One region of the Bradyrhizobium sp. HKCCYLRH3061 genome, then DNA from elsewhere that is predicted to be linked to it. Evidence: predicted binding sites of a transcription regulator. Region 1 holds the regulator's gene; each other region holds the start of a gene.

Region 1 (5,519 bases):
GATGAGCCAAGTGATTGGCGATGAAGGTCGGACGTCCCACTGCGTCGAGGCCGTCTGCCGTCAGATCGCCCGAGGTGAGCGCCAGCAGGCTTTCCATCATCCAGCCCGGATGCGGCGCGCAGCCTGCGACGTTGATCACCGGCAGCCCGCGTTTCGAGCGGAATCCCGCGCCGAGCGCGCCGCCGATGTCACTGCCCTCGAACTGCAATCCGACCGCGTCGGTCGGGTTGATGCCGGCAGCAGGAATGCCGCCATAGGCCGCGCAGCTGCCGACGGCGACGACGTAGTCGGCCAGCGGCGCCAGATCGAGCAGCCAGTGATAGATCGAGCGGTTGGTGCCGGCGAGCATGTTGAAGCGGCCGCTCAGATGCGGCCCGCGTGCGACCGAGCCTTCGAGCACCAGCAGATCGAGCCGCTCGCGGCCGTCGCGGATCGCCTCCAACAGTTCGACGACTTCGTCCCCGGTCTCTTCGCTGACAGAGGGATGCCAGATCAGGTCAATGCCGGACTGGCGCAACTCGTCGAACCAGCCGGACGCACCGCTTTCCAGGATCGACATCGTGCAGCCGCCGCAGCTCGCGCCCTGCAGCCACAGCATCCTGGTCATTTCGTCCGAGCCGGCCATCATCCGTACCCGCGCGCTCGATCCTATTTCGTTCTCGGGTTTAGCGCCCCGGCGCGAACGCTGGCAAGCTCCTCACCCGGCGCATCCTCGGAACCGCCCGGACGGCGGCCAAGCAGCACGGCGCCCGCCCAGATCAGGCCGAACAGTCCGATGGCGACGATCCCGAGGTTGGCGAGATCATCGCCCAGCGCAGTGACGACCTCGGCCCATCCGCCGGTGAAGCCAAGCCGGGGCGTCAGCAGCGCGACCGCCTCGACGCCGCCGATCACCAGCGCGATCGCGACCGAGGCGCCGGTGATGACCAGATTGTAGCGCCGCTTGCGCGCGGGATCCGTGAGCGCCCAGCGATAGGCGCCGGCCATCAGCACGCTGTCGGCGGTGTCGACGGTGGCCATCGCCGCGGCGAACAGCGCCGGGAATACCAGCACATGCGCCAGGCTCGCCCCGCGCGCCGCCTCGGTCGCCGACAGGCTGAGCAGCCCGATTTCGCTGGCGGTGTCGAAGCCCAGGCCGAACAGGAAGCCGAGCGGGTACATGTGCCAGGCGCGGGAGACGACGCGGAGCACCGGCCGCAGCAGACGAATGAGCAGGCCCCGCCCGGCGCTACCGGCGGCATCCATGTCGGAATGGGGGTGGGATGGGCGGCGCCAGAGGTTCACGAACAGCACCAGATTCGCGAAGGCGATCAGCAGCAGGAAGCCTGCGGAGACCGAGGTGCCGATGGTGCCGCCGATCGCACGGATGGCGCTGTCCTCACTCAACAGATCTGCGCCGGCCACCAGGCTCACCACGATGGTGGCGATGACGACGACGCTGGAATGGCCGAGCGCAAAATAGAGGCCGGCGGCGCGCGGGGCGCGACCGTCCTGCACGAGCTTCCGCACCACATTGTCGATCGCCGCGATGTGGTCCGCATCGACGGCATGGCGCAGTCCGAGCAGCCAGGCCAGCATCGCGGTGCCGACGATGGCGGGCCGGTCGGCGTAGAGCGCGAATGCCCAGGCCCAGGCCACCGCATTGGCCGCGACCAGCCCAGCGACGAGCGCAACGGTCCTGCCGGGCTGCGACCGCCACCACAGCAGCCGCGGGGCACGAGGATGATCAATTGGAACAATCGTCATACTCGAACTATAGCAAGAGCCAGGCCAGTTCGGTAAAGCCCCGCTGCAGGCGAAAGCTGCAGGAAAAAATCGGCTGCACTTGCCGGATCGCCCGCTCGCTTGGCAACCCGCTATCCAGTCGCGCACAGATCGTGACCAGCGGCGGGACCTCTCTCGTCCCCTCCCCCTTCACCGCGCCGAGGCACTCTGCGCCGCAATCTCGCGCCGCACGACGGCCTCGAACTGGCTTGCGGGCGCGGCGAACATCAGCCGGGTCTCCTCGTGGAACGCCGAGAAGATGCCGACAACGGTCGGCTGCCCGCCGACCTCGGCCAGGATCGGCGAGCCCGAATAGCCGAAATTGGCGAGGCAATGCACCGTCAGCAGCCGGGCATCGCTGGTCATGCCGGCGCTGCAATTGCGCTGGCCGGTCGGCGAATAGCGCCGCTCCTGGCCGTAGCCGATCTCGGAAATGGCGCCAGCCTTGGTCGCAGCCTGCAGTTCCTCGCGCGTCAGCGCCTTGACCGCGACCGGCTTCGACGGCAGCGCATCCTTCAGCACGATCAGCGCCCAATCGGCGGGCGAGCGGTCGAGCGACCATCTGTCGTGCCGGGTCGGGACGAAGTCCGGCGCCACGATCAGCTTGTCGGCGACCGACGATGCCGCCGGCGTGCCCCTGTTCATGCCGGCCAGGAAGCGGACATTGCCGGGGCTGACCTGCGCGACGCCGTTGAACACGCAATGCGCGGCGGTGAGCACGACGCGCGGCGCGACCAGAGTGCCGGTGCACCAGCCGCCGGTCGAGTATTGCGCGACGGTGACGACGCCGATCGACGACGCCGGCCACGAGGTGGGATCGACGACCTCGCCGATGTGGCGGTCGAGCCCGAGCAGTTGCTCCGGACGCGGAGCGGCGACGCCCGCCTCCGCCGATTCCGGCTTCGGCCGCCAGGCCGCAATGGCGCTCTGGGCCTGGACGCGCTGCGGCTCGGTCAGCTTGACCCTCTGCACGTCGCGGCCGGCCGATCGCACGCCGCTGCGACCCGCCATCACCAGCCAGGCGTAGCCCTGCACGACGTCCTGCTTCACGCCGCGACCGTCGAGCAGCATCAGGCCCAGCATGTATTGCGACTGGGCGAAGCCCTGCGCTGCCGCGCGGCTGAACCAGCGGCCGGCTTCGCCATAATTGCTCGCGACACCTTCGCCGTTGACATAGGCGATGCCGAGATAATGCTGGGCGACGGCGAGGCCCTGATCGGCGGCCTTGCGATACCACGCCAGCGCCTCGGCGGGGTTGCGCGGTTGGCCCCAGCCGAAGGCCTCCATGAAGCCGACGTCGAACTGCGCCCGCGCATCGCCCTTGGCGGCCAGCGGCAGCAGGCGGCGCATCGCCGCGGCGTGCTGTCCGTTTCCCGCCGCGGCGACCGCGTCTTCGAGCTCGGCGGCCGCGGCGCCCGCCGCGCTGCCGAGCAGCACGGCTAGAGATATGATGATGGTCTTGATCAAGGGCGTCCGCTGGGACCGAAACATCGTGACGGGCCACGAAGCAGACACGATCAAGACGGCGGCGGCGTGGCGGAAAGCGGACCGCGATCTCCTCAATCGGGCCCCCTCGCGCCTCACACCTGCTTCATCCTCACGCCCGATCGCCCCTTACACCTGCTCGCTCTTGGCGAAGCGATCATCGAGCGCATAGCCGGCGCCGCGCACGGTGCGGATCGGGTCCTGCTCGCGGCCCGGATTGAGCAGCTTGCGCAGGCGGCCGATATGGACGTCGACCGTGCGCTCGTCGATATAGATGTCGCGGCCCCAGACGCTGTCGAGCAGCTGCTCACGGCTGAACACGCGGCCGGGATGCTCCAGGAAAAACTCGAGCAGGCGGTATTCGGTCGGGCCGAGATCGATCGGCCGTCCCGAGCGCGCCACGCGGCGCTTCTCGCGGTCGAGCTCGATGTCGCCATAGGACAGCACGGTCGCCAGCCGCTCCGGGCTCGCCCGCCGCAGCAGGCCCTTCACGCGCGCCAGCAGCTCCGGCACCGAGAACGGCTTGACGATGTAGTCGTCGGCGCCGGTCGCGAGGCCGCGCACGCGCTCGCTCTCCTCGCCGCGCGCGGTGAGCATGATGATCGGCAATTGCCGGGTCTCGGACCGCGCCCGCAGGCGGCGGCACAGCTCGATGCCGGACAGGCCCGGCAGCATCCAGTCGAGCACGACGAGATCGGGAACGCGCTCCTTCAGCCGTGTGTCGGCCTCGTCTCCGCGCGCCACCGTCTCGACCTCGTAGCCTTCGGCCTCGAGGTTGTAGCGCAGGAGCGTCGTCAGCGCCTCCTCGTCCTCCACCACCAGAATTCGGGCGCCCATGTCAGAACCGTCTCTCTCAGTTGCCGGGGATCGTCGATGCGAAGCTCGTCATGTCGCCCTTCGGGCGCTTGTCCATGATCTGCTGGCCTTCGATCATATAGAAGACGGTCTCCGCGATGTTGGTCGCGTGATCGCCGATGCGCTCGATGTTCTTGGCGCAGAACATCAGATGGATGCAGAACGAGATGTTGCGCGGATCCTCCATCATGTAGGTCAGGAGTTCGCGGAACAGCGAGGTGCAGATGGCGTCGACCTCCTCGTCGCCCTTCCACACCGTCATCGCCGCCGGCAAATCGTGCGCGGCATAGGCGTCCAGCACCGTCTTGACCTGCGACTGCACCAGGTCGGTCATGTGCTCGAGCCCGCGGATCAGCTTGAGCGGATGGAAGTCGCTCTCCAGCGCCGCGACGCGCTTGCCGATGTTCTTGGCGAGATCGCCGATGCGCTCCAGATCGGTGGCGACCCGCATCGCACCGACGATCTCGCGCAGGTCGACCGCCATCGGCTGTCGCCGGGCGATGGTAAGAACGGCGCGCTCCTCGATGATGCGCTGCAGCTTGTCGACCTCGGCGTCGGTGGCGACCACCTTCTGGCCGAGTGCGATGTCGCGCCGCACCAGCGCATCGACGGAATCGACGATCAGACGCTCGGCGAGGCCGCCCATTTCCGACACCAGCCGGGTGAGATCCTGCAGATCGCTGTCGAACGCCTTGGCGGTATGTTCACTGGCCATGATGATCTCCTGAAGTCAATGTCGTCGGCGTCAGCCGAACCGGCCGGTGATGTAATCCTGGGTCCGCCGATCGCTCGGCGAGGTGAAGATCTTGCTGGTGTCGTCGAACTCGATCAGCTCGCCGAGATACATGAAGGCGGTCTTGTCGGAGACGCGCGCCGCCTGCTGCATGTTATGTGTCACGATGGCGATCGTATAGTTTTCGGCGAGCTCCTGGATCAGCTCCTCGACCTTGGCGGTCGAGATCGGATCGAGCGCCGAGCACGGCTCGTCGAACAGGATCACCTCCGGCCGGACCGCCACGGTGCGCGCAATGCACAGCCGCTGCTGCTGGCCGCCTGACAGCGACAGGCCCGAAGCGTTGAGCTTGTCCTTGACCTCGTTCCACAACGCGCCGCCGCGCAGTGCCTTCTCGACCCGGTCGTCCATCTCCGACTTGGAGATCTTCTCATACAGCCGGATGCCGAAGGCGATGTTCTCGTAGATCGTCATCGGGAACGGCGTCGGCTTCTGGAACACCATGCCGACCCGGGCCCGCAGCAGGTTGAGGTCGAGCTTGGGATCGAGGATGTTGGTGTTGTCCAGCATGAGCTGGCCAACGGCGCGCTGGCCCGGGTAGAGATCGTACATCCGGTTGAAGATGCGCAGCAGGGTCGACTTGCCGCAGCCGGACGGGCCGATGAACGCGGTGACGCGGTTG
Region 2 (5,519 bases), on a different contig from region 1:
CCGACGTGTTCAAGGGCGACACCAACTGGCGCAAGATCAAGACCGTCGAGAGCGAAACCTATCGCTGGAACATGTCGTCGACCTACGTGCAGAACCCGCCGTATTTCGAAGGCATGAAGAAGGAGCCGGAGCCGATCAAGGACATCGTCGAGGCCCGCGTGCTGGCGCTGTTCGGCGACAAGATCACGACCGATCACATCTCGCCGGCCGGTTCGATCAAGCTGACCTCGCCCGCCGGCAAGTTCCTCAGCGAGCACCAGGTTCGCCCGGCCGACTTCAACCAGTACGGCACCCGCCGCGGCAATCACGAGATCATGATGCGCGGCACCTTCGCCAACATCCGCATCAAGAACTTCATGCTCAAGGGCGCCGACGGCAACATCCCAGAGGGCGGTCTGACCAAGCACTGGCCCGACGGCGAGCAGATGTCGATCTACGACGCCGCGATGAAGTATCAGGAAGAGGGTGTGCCGCTGGTGGTGTTCGCCGGCGCCGAATACGGCAACGGCTCATCGCGCGACTGGGCCGCCAAAGGTACCCGGCTGCTCGGCGTCCGCGCCGTGATCTGCCAGAGCTTCGAGCGCATCCATCGCTCCAACCTGGTCGGTATGGGCGTGCTGCCGCTCACCTTCCAGGAAGGCACGTCCTGGTCCTCGCTCGGCCTCAAGGGCGACGAGAAGGTTACCATCAAGGGCCTGCAGGGCGACCTGAAGCCGCGCCAAACCCTGACCGCCGAGATCGTCTCGGCCGACGGTGCGGCGCAGCAGGTGCCGCTGCTCTGCCGGATCGATACGCTCGACGAGCTCGACTACTACCGCAACGGCGGCATCCTGCACTACGTGCTGCGCAAGCTCGCCGCTTAACCAAAGCGCGATGCGACAGTTTGGCTCACTCTGAAGTGAGTAGCGGGTGATGAAGGAGGCGGCCTATGACAAGGGCCGCCTCCTTTGCATTTTCGGTTTGTTAACTACGAGGACGGCATCGCGGATGCAGTGATGCGCAGGGCGCAGCGGACGGTGGTCCAGACGGGACAGTGGCGATGAGTGGACAGATGTCGTGGTGGTCGCGCGCAGCGCTGAGTGTCTGTGCGGTCATCGCTTTCGTCCGGCCAGCCGCATCCGATCCCCGTGCGGTGATCGAACTCTTCACCTCTCAAGGCTGTTCGTCCTGCCCGCCGGCTGACAAGATCCTCGGCGAGCTCGCCAGAGATCCTTCGGTCATCGCGTTGTCGCTGCCGATCGACTACTGGGACTATCTCGGCTGGAAGGACACGCTGGCCGACTCCCGCTTCACGGCCCGGCAGCGGGCCTATTCTCGTGCGCGCGGGGACCGCGAGGTCTATACGCCGCAGGCGGTGATCAACGGCTCTGTGCATGTGATCGGCAGCGACCGCGAGGCGATCGAAGGCGCGATCGAGGAAACCGTCCAGGGCGGCGCGGTGATGTCGGTGCCGGTGAGGCTGTCGGTCGACGGCCAGGAGCTCTCCGTCTCGGTCGCCGCGGCCAGCGAGCATGCGCCGCGCCGGCACGGCGAGGTCTGGGTCTGCTCGATCTCGCGGGTGGTCCCGATCTCGGTCGGGCGCGGCGAGAACAGCGGCCGCGACCTGACCTATTACAACGTCGTTCGCGGTCTCCAGAAGTTGGGTGACTGGACCGGGTCGCCGGTCAGCTGGAGCGTGCCGCTGGAGAAGATCGCCCGCGAGGGCGTCGATGGCACCGTCGTTTATGTGCAGGACGGCAGTCGCGACCGCCCTGGGCCGATGCTCGGCGCCGCCTTTTCCGAGTTGCCGTTGGGCGGACGGGCTTCAGCAACGGCGCGTGGTCCCGAGCGCTGATCTTCCGTCGTTCCGATCTTCGTTTTCGCTGACCTGCGTGAGGCGCGTCACGTCCGTGCGACGGCGCGCCGCGACATCTTCCGGCAGCTCACGCCAGAAAAGCAAAAGGACCAACTTGCGTTGGTCCTTTGCCTTACTTGTGAATAGACCCGATCCTGACGACCCCGGGGGGCTGGGGGCTGAGGAATCCGGAACCGAAAGGACCGGGCCAACGCACACGAATCTTATGCCGAAGGTCGGGGGCGGTCGGTGGGCGGAAAGACGGCGCGATTATGATTCCGCTAACGATCCCGTGACGCTTGCGTGTTCGCGGAACTGATGACCTCGCAGGCTCGGTCGAACTTCAACAACGAAAACGGCCCCTTGCGGCTTCTGCCGGATGGCGCGATCATGTCACACAGATGACAGGAGGACGCCAATGAACCTCACGCCGGAGGACGCCGACCCCAGCGAGAACCGCGCGGCGGCGCGCAGCGCGGCCGCAGCGCCGAACCGGGTGACGTTCGACCGCCTGGAGCTGAACCGCATCCTGAACCTCTACGGCCGCATGGTCGCCGACGGCGAGTGGCGCGACTATTCGATCGACTTTCTGCGCGACCGGGCCGTCTTCTCCGTGTTTCGCCGGGCGTCCGAGGTGCCGATCTACCGCATCGAGAAGGATCCGCGTCTCGCACGCAAGCAGGGCATGTACAGCGTGATCTCGGCCACCGGGCTGATCCTGCGCCGCGGCCACGAGCTTGAGCGCGTGTTGCTGGCGATCGCGCCGAAGCCGGCGCTGGTCTGATCCGACCCGCCGGGTGATCACGACATTTCGACCGGCGTCGCTTACGCCGGGACGTCGCTGCTCCCGGCCCCGAGCGGGCGCTGCATCATCACAGTATCGAGCCAGCGGCCGAATTTCAGGCCGACGCTCGGGTGGGTGCCGATCATCTGGAAGCCGCAGGCGGTATGCAGCCCGACCGAGCCGGCATTGGCGGAGTCGCCGATGACGGCGATCATCTGGCGAAAGCCTCCCTCCTCACAGGCGTCGATCAGCTGCCGCATCAGTCGCATCCCGATGCCGCGACGCTGGCTGGCGGGAGCGAGATAGACCGAGTTCTCCACCGTGAAGCGATAGGCAGGGCGGGGCCGGTAGGGCCCGGCATAGGCATAGCCCACCACCTCTCCGTCCAGCAGGGCGGCGAAATAGGGGAAGCCGCCGTCGCGGAGCGCCCGGAAGCGGCGCGTCATCTCCGCCAGATTCGGAGGGTCGAGCTCGAAGGTGGCCGTGCCCTCGCGGACGGCCTGGCCGTAGATGGCGGTGATGGCCGGGAGGTCGGCCTCCTGGGTGGGCCGTATTTCAATGTTCGACATGGGGTGCAAGCATACCCATGCGGACGCGGCGATCAATCCGGCCTCGCGGCATGGCTGTCGCTGTCGCTTTGCGCCGGTCGCAATCGGGTTTGTGCAAACGAAAAGCCCCGGCGGTGAGGCCGGGGCTTCGAAGGTCGCTCGTTCGAGCGGTTGGATCAGTCGCGCTGTCCGAGCAGCTGCAGCAGCAGCGTGAACAGGTTGATGAAGTTCAGGTACAGCGACAGCGCGCCGGTGATCGCTGCGCGCTCGGCGATGTCGCCGCCCGCGGAGGCGTAGCCGTAGATGTACTCGTTCTTCAGGCGCTGCGTATCCCAGGCGGTCAGGCCGGCGAACACGAACACGCCGATCACCGAGACGATGAACTGCAGCATCGAGCTCGCCAGGAACAGGTTCACCAGGCTCGCCAGCACGATGCCGATCAGGCCCATGAACAGGAACGAGCCCATGCCCGTCATGTCACGCTTGGTCGTGTAGCCGTAGAGGCTGAGCGCGCCGAACGTCGCCGCGGTGATGAAGAACACCCGCACGATCGAGGTGTGGGTGTACACCAGAAAGATCGACGACAGCGAGACGCCCATCAAGGCCGAAAACACCCAGAACAGGAGTTGAGCGGTCGACGGCGCGAGGCGGTTGATGCCGGCCGAGATCGCGAACACCATGACCAGAGGGGCCAGGATGAACAGCCACTTCAGCGGGCTCACGAACATCGCGTAGCCGAACTGCGTCAGATAGGCGTTGCCGAACTTGAACACGCCGGCCGCCGGATCGCCGGTCACCGACGCCATGTAGACGCCGAGCGCCGCGAGGCCGGTAATGGCCAGGCCGATGCTCATGTAATTGTAGATGCGCAGCATGTAGGCGCGCAGACCGGCGTCGACGGTCGCGGCATCGGCGCGCCCGGCCACCCGGCCAAAGGGTGAAGCATAGTTGCGGTTGAGGTCCGACATGGTCGAATTCCCGTTGGTTGCCCGGCAGCCCGATCCTGGCAGGACCTTCAGCCGGTTCTCGAAAAACCCTATCTCATACCCGCTGCCATCGATATTAAATTTGCGTCATCGGCAAATTCGCCATCTTTGGCAGGTCTCTGAGCCCATTCCCTAGATGGGAAACTAGCATATCCGCCGCAAGCTTCCACGCGCGGCTGAATGTCGCTCCGAACGCGTCTCAGCCGTATAAATCGCGTTAACCGTGCGGCATGAGCGCGCAAGCCGCTCGATCAAGCCGCTAGAGATTCCGAAGAACCGTCGCCGGCTTCTGGTTCAGCGCGAGCAGCGTGCCGGCCAGTCCGAGGCCGACGGTCACGATCAGCGCCGCCAAGACGACCAGCGCGGCGCTGCCCGCCTGCCAGGCGAAGCTCAAGGTCATCAGCCGGGTCACGATCAGCCAAGCGGAGACCGAGCCGGCGATGACGCCGAACGCGGCGGTGGCAAACCCGATCATCAGATATTCGAGCGCGTAGGCGCCGAGCAGCCGCAGCCGCGTCGCGCCCAGGGTCTTCAGGATGACCGCGTCGTAGACCCGGTGGCGGTGGCCGGCGGCCAGCGCGCCGCCGAGCACCAGGATGGCCGAGATCAAGGTCACCGCACTGGCGCCGCGGATGGCAAGCGCGAGGTTGGAGACCACCGAGCCCACGGTCTCCATCACCTCTCGGACCCGCACGCTGGTCACCATCGGGAAGGCGTCGGCCACCTTGCGGATGACACGGGCATCCTCGGCGGCATCGGAGCGCGCTTCGGTCAGGGTCGCGACATGGGTGTGCGGCGCGCCCTTGAAGGCATTCGGGGAGAACACCAGCACGAAGTTGATGCCGAGCCCCTGCCAGTCGATGGTGCGCATGTTGCCGATCCGCGCCGTGATATCGCGTCCGAGCACGTTGACGACGATGTCGTCACCGAGCTTGAGGCCGAGGCCGTCGGCGATGCGCTTCTCGATCGAGACCAGCGGCGGTCCGCTGTAGGTCCCGCTCCACCACTCGCCGTCGACCACCTTGGAGCCCTTGGGAATCTCGGCGGTATATGTCAGGCCGCGATCGCTCTGCAGCACCCATTCGGTGTCCGTCGTCGCCTTGAGGTCCTCGGCGCGGACGCCGCGGGCGGCGACGATGCGCCCGCGCAGCATCGGCACGTCTTCGACAGCGGATTGAGGGGCGAGGTCCTTGAGGAAGCCGCGGAAGCGGTCGGCCTCGCCGGAGGGGACGTCGATGAAGAAAAACGACGGCGCCTGCTCCGGCAGTTGCGCCAGGAATTGCCGCCGCAGATTGCCGTCGATCTGGGTGATCGTGACCAGCACCGCGAGACCCAGTCCGAGCGACAGCACCACGGACGGTGTCAGC
Region 3 (5,519 bases), on a different contig from region 1:
TGACCGGGCGATCGCTGCTGGCCCTCGGCCTGTCCTCGGAGCAGCAGCCGATGCGCAGCCTGCGCCACGGCCTCGGCGCCCTGCTGGACATCGCGGAGGCGCCGCTGGGGTAGGGCGGCGACACAGCCCGGCGCCGGCTTGTCGTTCGCGGGATGTCGTGCAAAAGCTGTCCGGGTGAAACGCCCGGACAGAGGTCAAGAAAAGCTCAAATGCGCACCCATTCCATCGCCGCCATTCCCGCCGACGGCATCGGCCCCGAGGTCATCTCCGAAGGTGTCCGCGTTCTCGAGGCACTCGCCAAGCGCGCGGGCGACATCAGCTTCAACGTCAAGACCTTCGACTGGGGCTCGGACTACTACAAGAAGCACGGCGTGATGATGCCGGCCGACGGCCTTACCGAACTCAAGAAATTCGATGCGATCTATTTCGGCGCGGTCGGCGCGCCCGACGTGCCCGATCACATCACGCTGTGGGGCCTGCGGCTGCCGATCTGCCAGGGTTTTGATCAGTACGCCAATGTGCGCCCGACCAAGATCCTGCCCGGCGTGGCCTCGCCCTTGCGCAATGTCGGCGTCGGCGATCTCGACTGGGTGATCGTGCGCGAGAATTCCGAGGGCGAATATGCCGGCATGGGTGGCCGCGCGCATCGCGGCCTGCCTGAAGAGGTCGGCACGGAGGTCGCGGTCTTCACACGCGTCGGCGTCGCCAGAATCATGCGCTACGCGTTCAAGCTGGCGCAGTCGCGGCCGCGCAAGTTCCTCACCGTCGTCACCAAGTCGAATGCGCAGCGCCACGGCATGGTGATGTGGGACGAGATCGCCGCCGAGGTGGCGCGGGAATTCCCCGACGTGACCTGGGACAAGATGCTGGTCGACGCGATGACCGTGCGCATGACCCTGCAGCCGAAGAGCCTCGACACCATCGTCGCGACCAACCTGCATGCCGACATCCTGTCCGATCTCGCCGGCGCGCTCGCCGGCAGCCTCGGCGTGGCGCCGACCGGCAACATCGATCCGGAGCGGCGCTTCCCGTCGATGTTCGAGCCGATCCACGGCTCGGCGTTCGACATCACCGGCAAGGGCATCGCCAATCCGGTGGCGACGTTCTGGACCGGCGCGCAGATGCTCGAGCACCTCGGCGAAAAGGACGCGGCCGTCAGGCTGATGGCTGCGGTCGAGAAGGTCTGCGCAGCCGGCATCCTCACCCCCGACGTGGGCGGCAAGGCGACGACCAAGGAGGTGACCGACGCCGTCATCGACGCGATCCACGGCTCCAACGTCTGAGGCGTGCCACTCTCTTGCACAATTTCGGCGTGTTCCGCGTCGCGCTTGCAATGGACGCTGCGGGGCGTATATCAGCGCTTCCGCTGCGTCAGCGCATGCTAATCACATGCATGTCATAGTGACGCGAGACACGGACTTAAGTGGCCTGGGCTTCAGGAGAAAGGACACATCATGCGTCGTCACCGTCGAGCCAAGATCGTCGCGACTGTCGGTCCCGCGAGCAATTCTCCGGAGATGCTGAAAGCGCTGTTCCTCGCCGGTGTAGACACATTTCGTCTCAATTTCAGTCACGGCACGCAGGCCGATCACGCCAGGGTCCATGCCGCGGTCCGCGCCCTCGAGAAGGAGGTGCAGCGGCCAATCGGCATCTTGATGGATCTGCAGGGTCCGAAGATTCGTGTCGGCACGCTGCGCGACAAGAAGATCCAGGTCGAAGCCGGCGAGACGATTCGGTTTGTCCTCAACGGGACCGAGGGCGACAAGACGTCGATTCCGTTGCCACATCCGGAGATCTTTGCGGCGGTGGCGCCCGGTCACGATCTTCTGATCGATGACGGCCGCGTGCGGGTGCGCGTCATGGGCCTCGGCGACGACTGGATCGAAGCCAAGGTGATCGTCGGCGGCGCGATCTCCAATCACAAGGGCGTCAATCTGCCGGGCACGATTCTGGAGCTGTCGCCGCTGACGGCCAAGGACCGCTCCGATCTTGCCTTTGGGCTCGACCTCGGCGTCGACTGGGTGGCGCTGTCGTTCGTGCAGAAGCCGTCCGACGTGCTGGAGGCGAGGGGCCTGATCAATGGCCGCGCCGGCATCATGTCCAAGATCGAGAAGCCGGCGGCGCTGGAGCGCATCGACGACATCATCCAGCTGTCGGACGCGATCATGGTCGCGCGCGGCGATCTCGGCGTCGAGATTCCCAACGAGGACGTGCCGGGCAAGCAGAAGGAGCTGGTGCGCGCCTGCCGGCTCGCGGTGAAGCCGGTGATCGTCGCGACGCAGATGCTGGATTCGATGGTCGCGACGCCGACGCCGACCCGCGCCGAGGTCTCCGACGTCGCGACCGCGATCTATGACGGCGCCGACGCGGTGATGCTGTCGGCGGAATCGGCCAGCGGGCAATACCCGCGCGAGGCGGTCGCGATGATGGACAGCATCATCAAGGCAACCGAGGGCCACAAGATGTACCGCTCCATCGTCGAGGCGACGCAGCCGGGCGAGGAGCAGACCGCACCGCATGCGGTGGCGACCGCCGCGGCCGACCTGGCGTCGGCGATCCACGCCAGGGCGATCGTGGCCTATACGTCGAGCGGAACTTCGGCCTCCCGCGTTGCGCGCAAGCGGCCGAGCCTGCCGATTCTGGCGATCACGCCGAACGAGGACACCTCGCGGCGCATGTGCCTGTTGTGGGGCGCGCACAGCGTGCTGTCGCAGGACGTGCAGAACTACGAGGAAATGGTCGGGCGCGCGACCTTCTTTGCCATGCAGGAGGAGTTCGCGGAAGCCGGCGACCTGCTCGTCGTCGTCGCCGGCATCCCGTTCGCGCAGGCCGGCACCACCAACAATCTGCGCGTCGTCACCATGCCGAGATAGGAGGCCGATTTTCCCTGTTCGCGCCGCCCGCCTGTCGCCTGATTGTCGCACCCCGCTGGTATCGCGGGGCAGTGACGAGGGACGTCGCGAGTCGTCGCACGAGCGGTGTCCGGTCGCGGTCCGGCAGGATGGGTTCTGCCGATGCGGCCGTTCGTCATCGCGGTGTCATCAGGGGCTGTTAGGTGGGCGCGCATGGGACTTGAGACTGCTGGTGAAGAAAGCCCGGCTCGGCGCTTTCGGACGTTGTTCATCTCGGACGTTCATCTCGGAGCCCGCGGCTCGCAGGCCAATCTCCTGGTCGATTTCCTGCGCCACCATGATGCCGATACGATCTATCTGGTCGGCGACATCATCGATGGCTGGGCGCTCAAATCGAGCTGGCATTGGCCGCAGTCGCATAACGACCTGGTGCAGAAGATGCTGCGCAAGGCGCGCAAGGGCGCCAAGGTCGTTTACGTCCCCGGCAATCACGACGAGTTCCTGCGCGGCTACTACGGCACGCATTTCGGCGGCATCGACGTCGTCGAGAACATCGTGCACACCGGCACCGACGGCAAACGCTATCTCGTCATTCACGGCGACATCTTCGATCTGGTCGTGCAGAACGCGCGCTGGCTCGCCCATCTCGGCGACAAGGCCTACGATTTTGCGATCCAGATGAACCGGCTGGTCAACTTCTTCCGCCGCATGTTCGGCGTGCCCTATTGGTCGCTGTCGCAATGGGCCAAGCAGAAGGTCAAGAACGCGGTGAACTATATCGGCGCGTTCGAGACGGCACTGGCCTCCGAGGCGCGCCGGCATGGCGCTGACGGCGTGATCTGCGGCCACATCCATTGCGCCGTCATCCGCGACCAGGACGGCATCCGCTACATGAATTGCGGCGACTGGGTCGAAAGCTGCACGGCGCTGGTCGAGCACGAGGACGGCCGCTTCGAGATCCTCACCTGGACCGATCCGCAGCGGCAGCCGGCGCCGGTTCCGCAACTGGCCGCCCGCGCCGCCTGACACCGGCTCCCTTGCCTCTCGGCAATCGGGCGCGGTAAAATAGGGGTATGACAGCTCATTCCCCGATCCTGCCCGTGACCGCCGCCGACATCGATGCGGCGGCACGCGTCCTCGCGCCCGTGGCCGTGCGGACCACGCTGCTGCCGGCTCCCGTGCTCAGCGAGCGCTTCAAAGCGAACGTTTTCGTGAAGCCGGAGGTGCTGCAGCGGACCGGCTCGTTCAAGTTCCGCGGCGCCTACAACAAGCTGGCGTCGATCCCGCAAGCAGCGCGCGGCAACGGCGTCGTCGCATTCTCCTCCGGCAATCATGCGCAGGGCGTCGCCCATGCCGCCACATTGCTGGGCATGGACGCCACGATCGTGATGCCCTCGGATGCGCCGGTGGCCAAGCGCGAGCGCACCAAGGCGTTCGGTGCCGACGTCGTGCTCTATGATCGCGACCGCGAGGACCGCGAAGCGATCGCGCGCGGCATCGCTGCAAAGCGCGGCTCGACGGTGGTGCCGCCCTATGACGATCCCTTCGTCATCGCCGGGCAGGGCACCGTTGGCCGCGAGATCGCCGACGACCTTGCTGCGCTCGGCCTGTCACCGGATCTGGTGATTGTGCCTGCTTCCGGCGGCGGGCTGCTTGCCGGCGTCTCGACCGCGGTGAAGGCGCGATATCCGCAGACGCAGATGATCGTTGCCGAGCCAAGCGGCTTCGACGACCATGCGCGCTCGCTGCGGGCCGGTCACCGCGAGGCCCACGATGCAAAGGGCCGGACCATCTGCGACGCGCTGATGGCGGCGATTCCGGGCGAGATCACCTTCGCGATCAACAGCCAACTTCTGTCGGCTGCGGTCGAGGCCTCGGATGAGGAGGTGGGGCGGGCGGTCGGCTTTGCCTTCCGGGAGCTGAAGCTCGTGGTCGAGCCCGGCGGGTCGGTCGGGCTCGCGGCATTGCTGGCCGGCCGGCTGGACGCGGCGGGCAAGACTGTGGTGATCGTGCTCTCCGGCGGCAATGTCGACGCTGAGCTCTACGCCCGGCTGATTGCCTGACGATCAAGCCTCAGCGAAAGCCGAGGCCGCCTCTTGCCGATCCTCCACCACCCATCCGCAGTCCGGACTGCGCGATGTGCGGCGCGCCCCGCGTCAGGCCGCCCTGCATCCCGCCTTGACCCCGCGCCATCGACGGATGCGACGCGTTGATGTTCGGCTTGAACGGTCCGGAATTGCCGGGGAAGGGACGCCGGACCTCGCGGGTGTCGAATGGCCGACCAGGACTGCGCTTCAGTGGGTCGCGCTGGATTTTCGTAGTCACGGGCGGATTTGCCGGCGGCATGATCCTGTCGCGCAATTTCGTCTGAGAGATCGGCCCGGGATCGACGACCTTCTTGGGAATCGCGTTGTTGACGGCATCGCCTTTCGTGACGACCGTGGGCGGCAGCGGCCCGCGCGGCGGCATGGTGGTGGTCGGCAGCTTCGGCTGCGGGATCTGGGCGCCCGGATTGAACGGTCGCGCGATCGGCGCCAGTTGCGGTGGCATCATGAGGCGGCTCGGTTGCAGCACGGGGATGGGCCGCGGCTGTCCCTGCAGCCGCAGCGCGACCGGCGCATATGGACTGTCGGCATAGGATTCACGGAAGCTCCGATAGGCGGCCGG

Evidence for each region. Region 1 encodes PhoB, which activates phosphate uptake and scavenging genes when phosphate is short. Its sites were predicted from a motif close to TGTCATNNANCTGTCAT; they were not measured.
Region 2: a site for PhoB is predicted at 2,225-2,241, ahead of ACQR2C_RS16980 (DUF2794 domain-containing protein). Genes of this name have one in related genera too.
Region 3: a site for PhoB is predicted at 3,026-3,042, ahead of ACQR2C_RS09930 (UDP-2,3-diacylglucosamine diphosphatase). Genes of this name have one in related genera too.

Annotation. Positions count from the first base shown of each region.
Region 1 is NZ_JBNPUE010000001.1:512,854-518,372, forward strand. Features, by position in the region: gene ACQR2C_RS02455 (HupU protein) at 1-625, opposite strand, end outside; gene ACQR2C_RS02460 (HoxN/HupN/NixA family nickel/cobalt transporter) at 649-1,746, opposite strand; gene ACQR2C_RS02465 (trypsin-like serine protease) at 1,915-3,231, opposite strand; gene phoB (phosphate regulon transcriptional regulator PhoB) at 3,379-4,086, opposite strand; gene phoU (phosphate signaling complex protein PhoU) at 4,103-4,819, opposite strand; gene pstB (phosphate ABC transporter ATP-binding protein PstB) at 4,850-5,519, opposite strand, start outside.
Region 2 is NZ_JBNPUE010000009.1:191,456-196,974, forward strand. Features, by position in the region: gene acnA (aconitate hydratase AcnA) at 1-863, shown strand, start outside; gene ACQR2C_RS16975 (DUF1223 domain-containing protein) at 1,052-1,834, shown strand; gene ACQR2C_RS16980 (DUF2794 domain-containing protein) at 2,253-2,618, shown strand; gene ACQR2C_RS16985 (GNAT family N-acetyltransferase) at 2,660-3,187, opposite strand; gene ACQR2C_RS16990 (Bax inhibitor-1/YccA family protein) at 3,343-4,134, opposite strand; gene ACQR2C_RS16995 (ABC transporter permease) at 4,412-5,519, opposite strand, start outside.
Region 3 is NZ_JBNPUE010000004.1:135,173-140,691, forward strand. Features, by position in the region: gene glgX (glycogen debranching protein GlgX) at 1-113, shown strand, start outside; gene ACQR2C_RS09920 (tartrate dehydrogenase) at 210-1,283, shown strand; gene pyk (pyruvate kinase) at 1,455-2,873, shown strand; gene ACQR2C_RS09930 (UDP-2,3-diacylglucosamine diphosphatase) at 3,066-3,878, shown strand; gene ACQR2C_RS09935 (threonine ammonia-lyase) at 3,926-4,915, shown strand; gene ACQR2C_RS09940 (caspase family protein) at 4,926-5,519, opposite strand, start outside.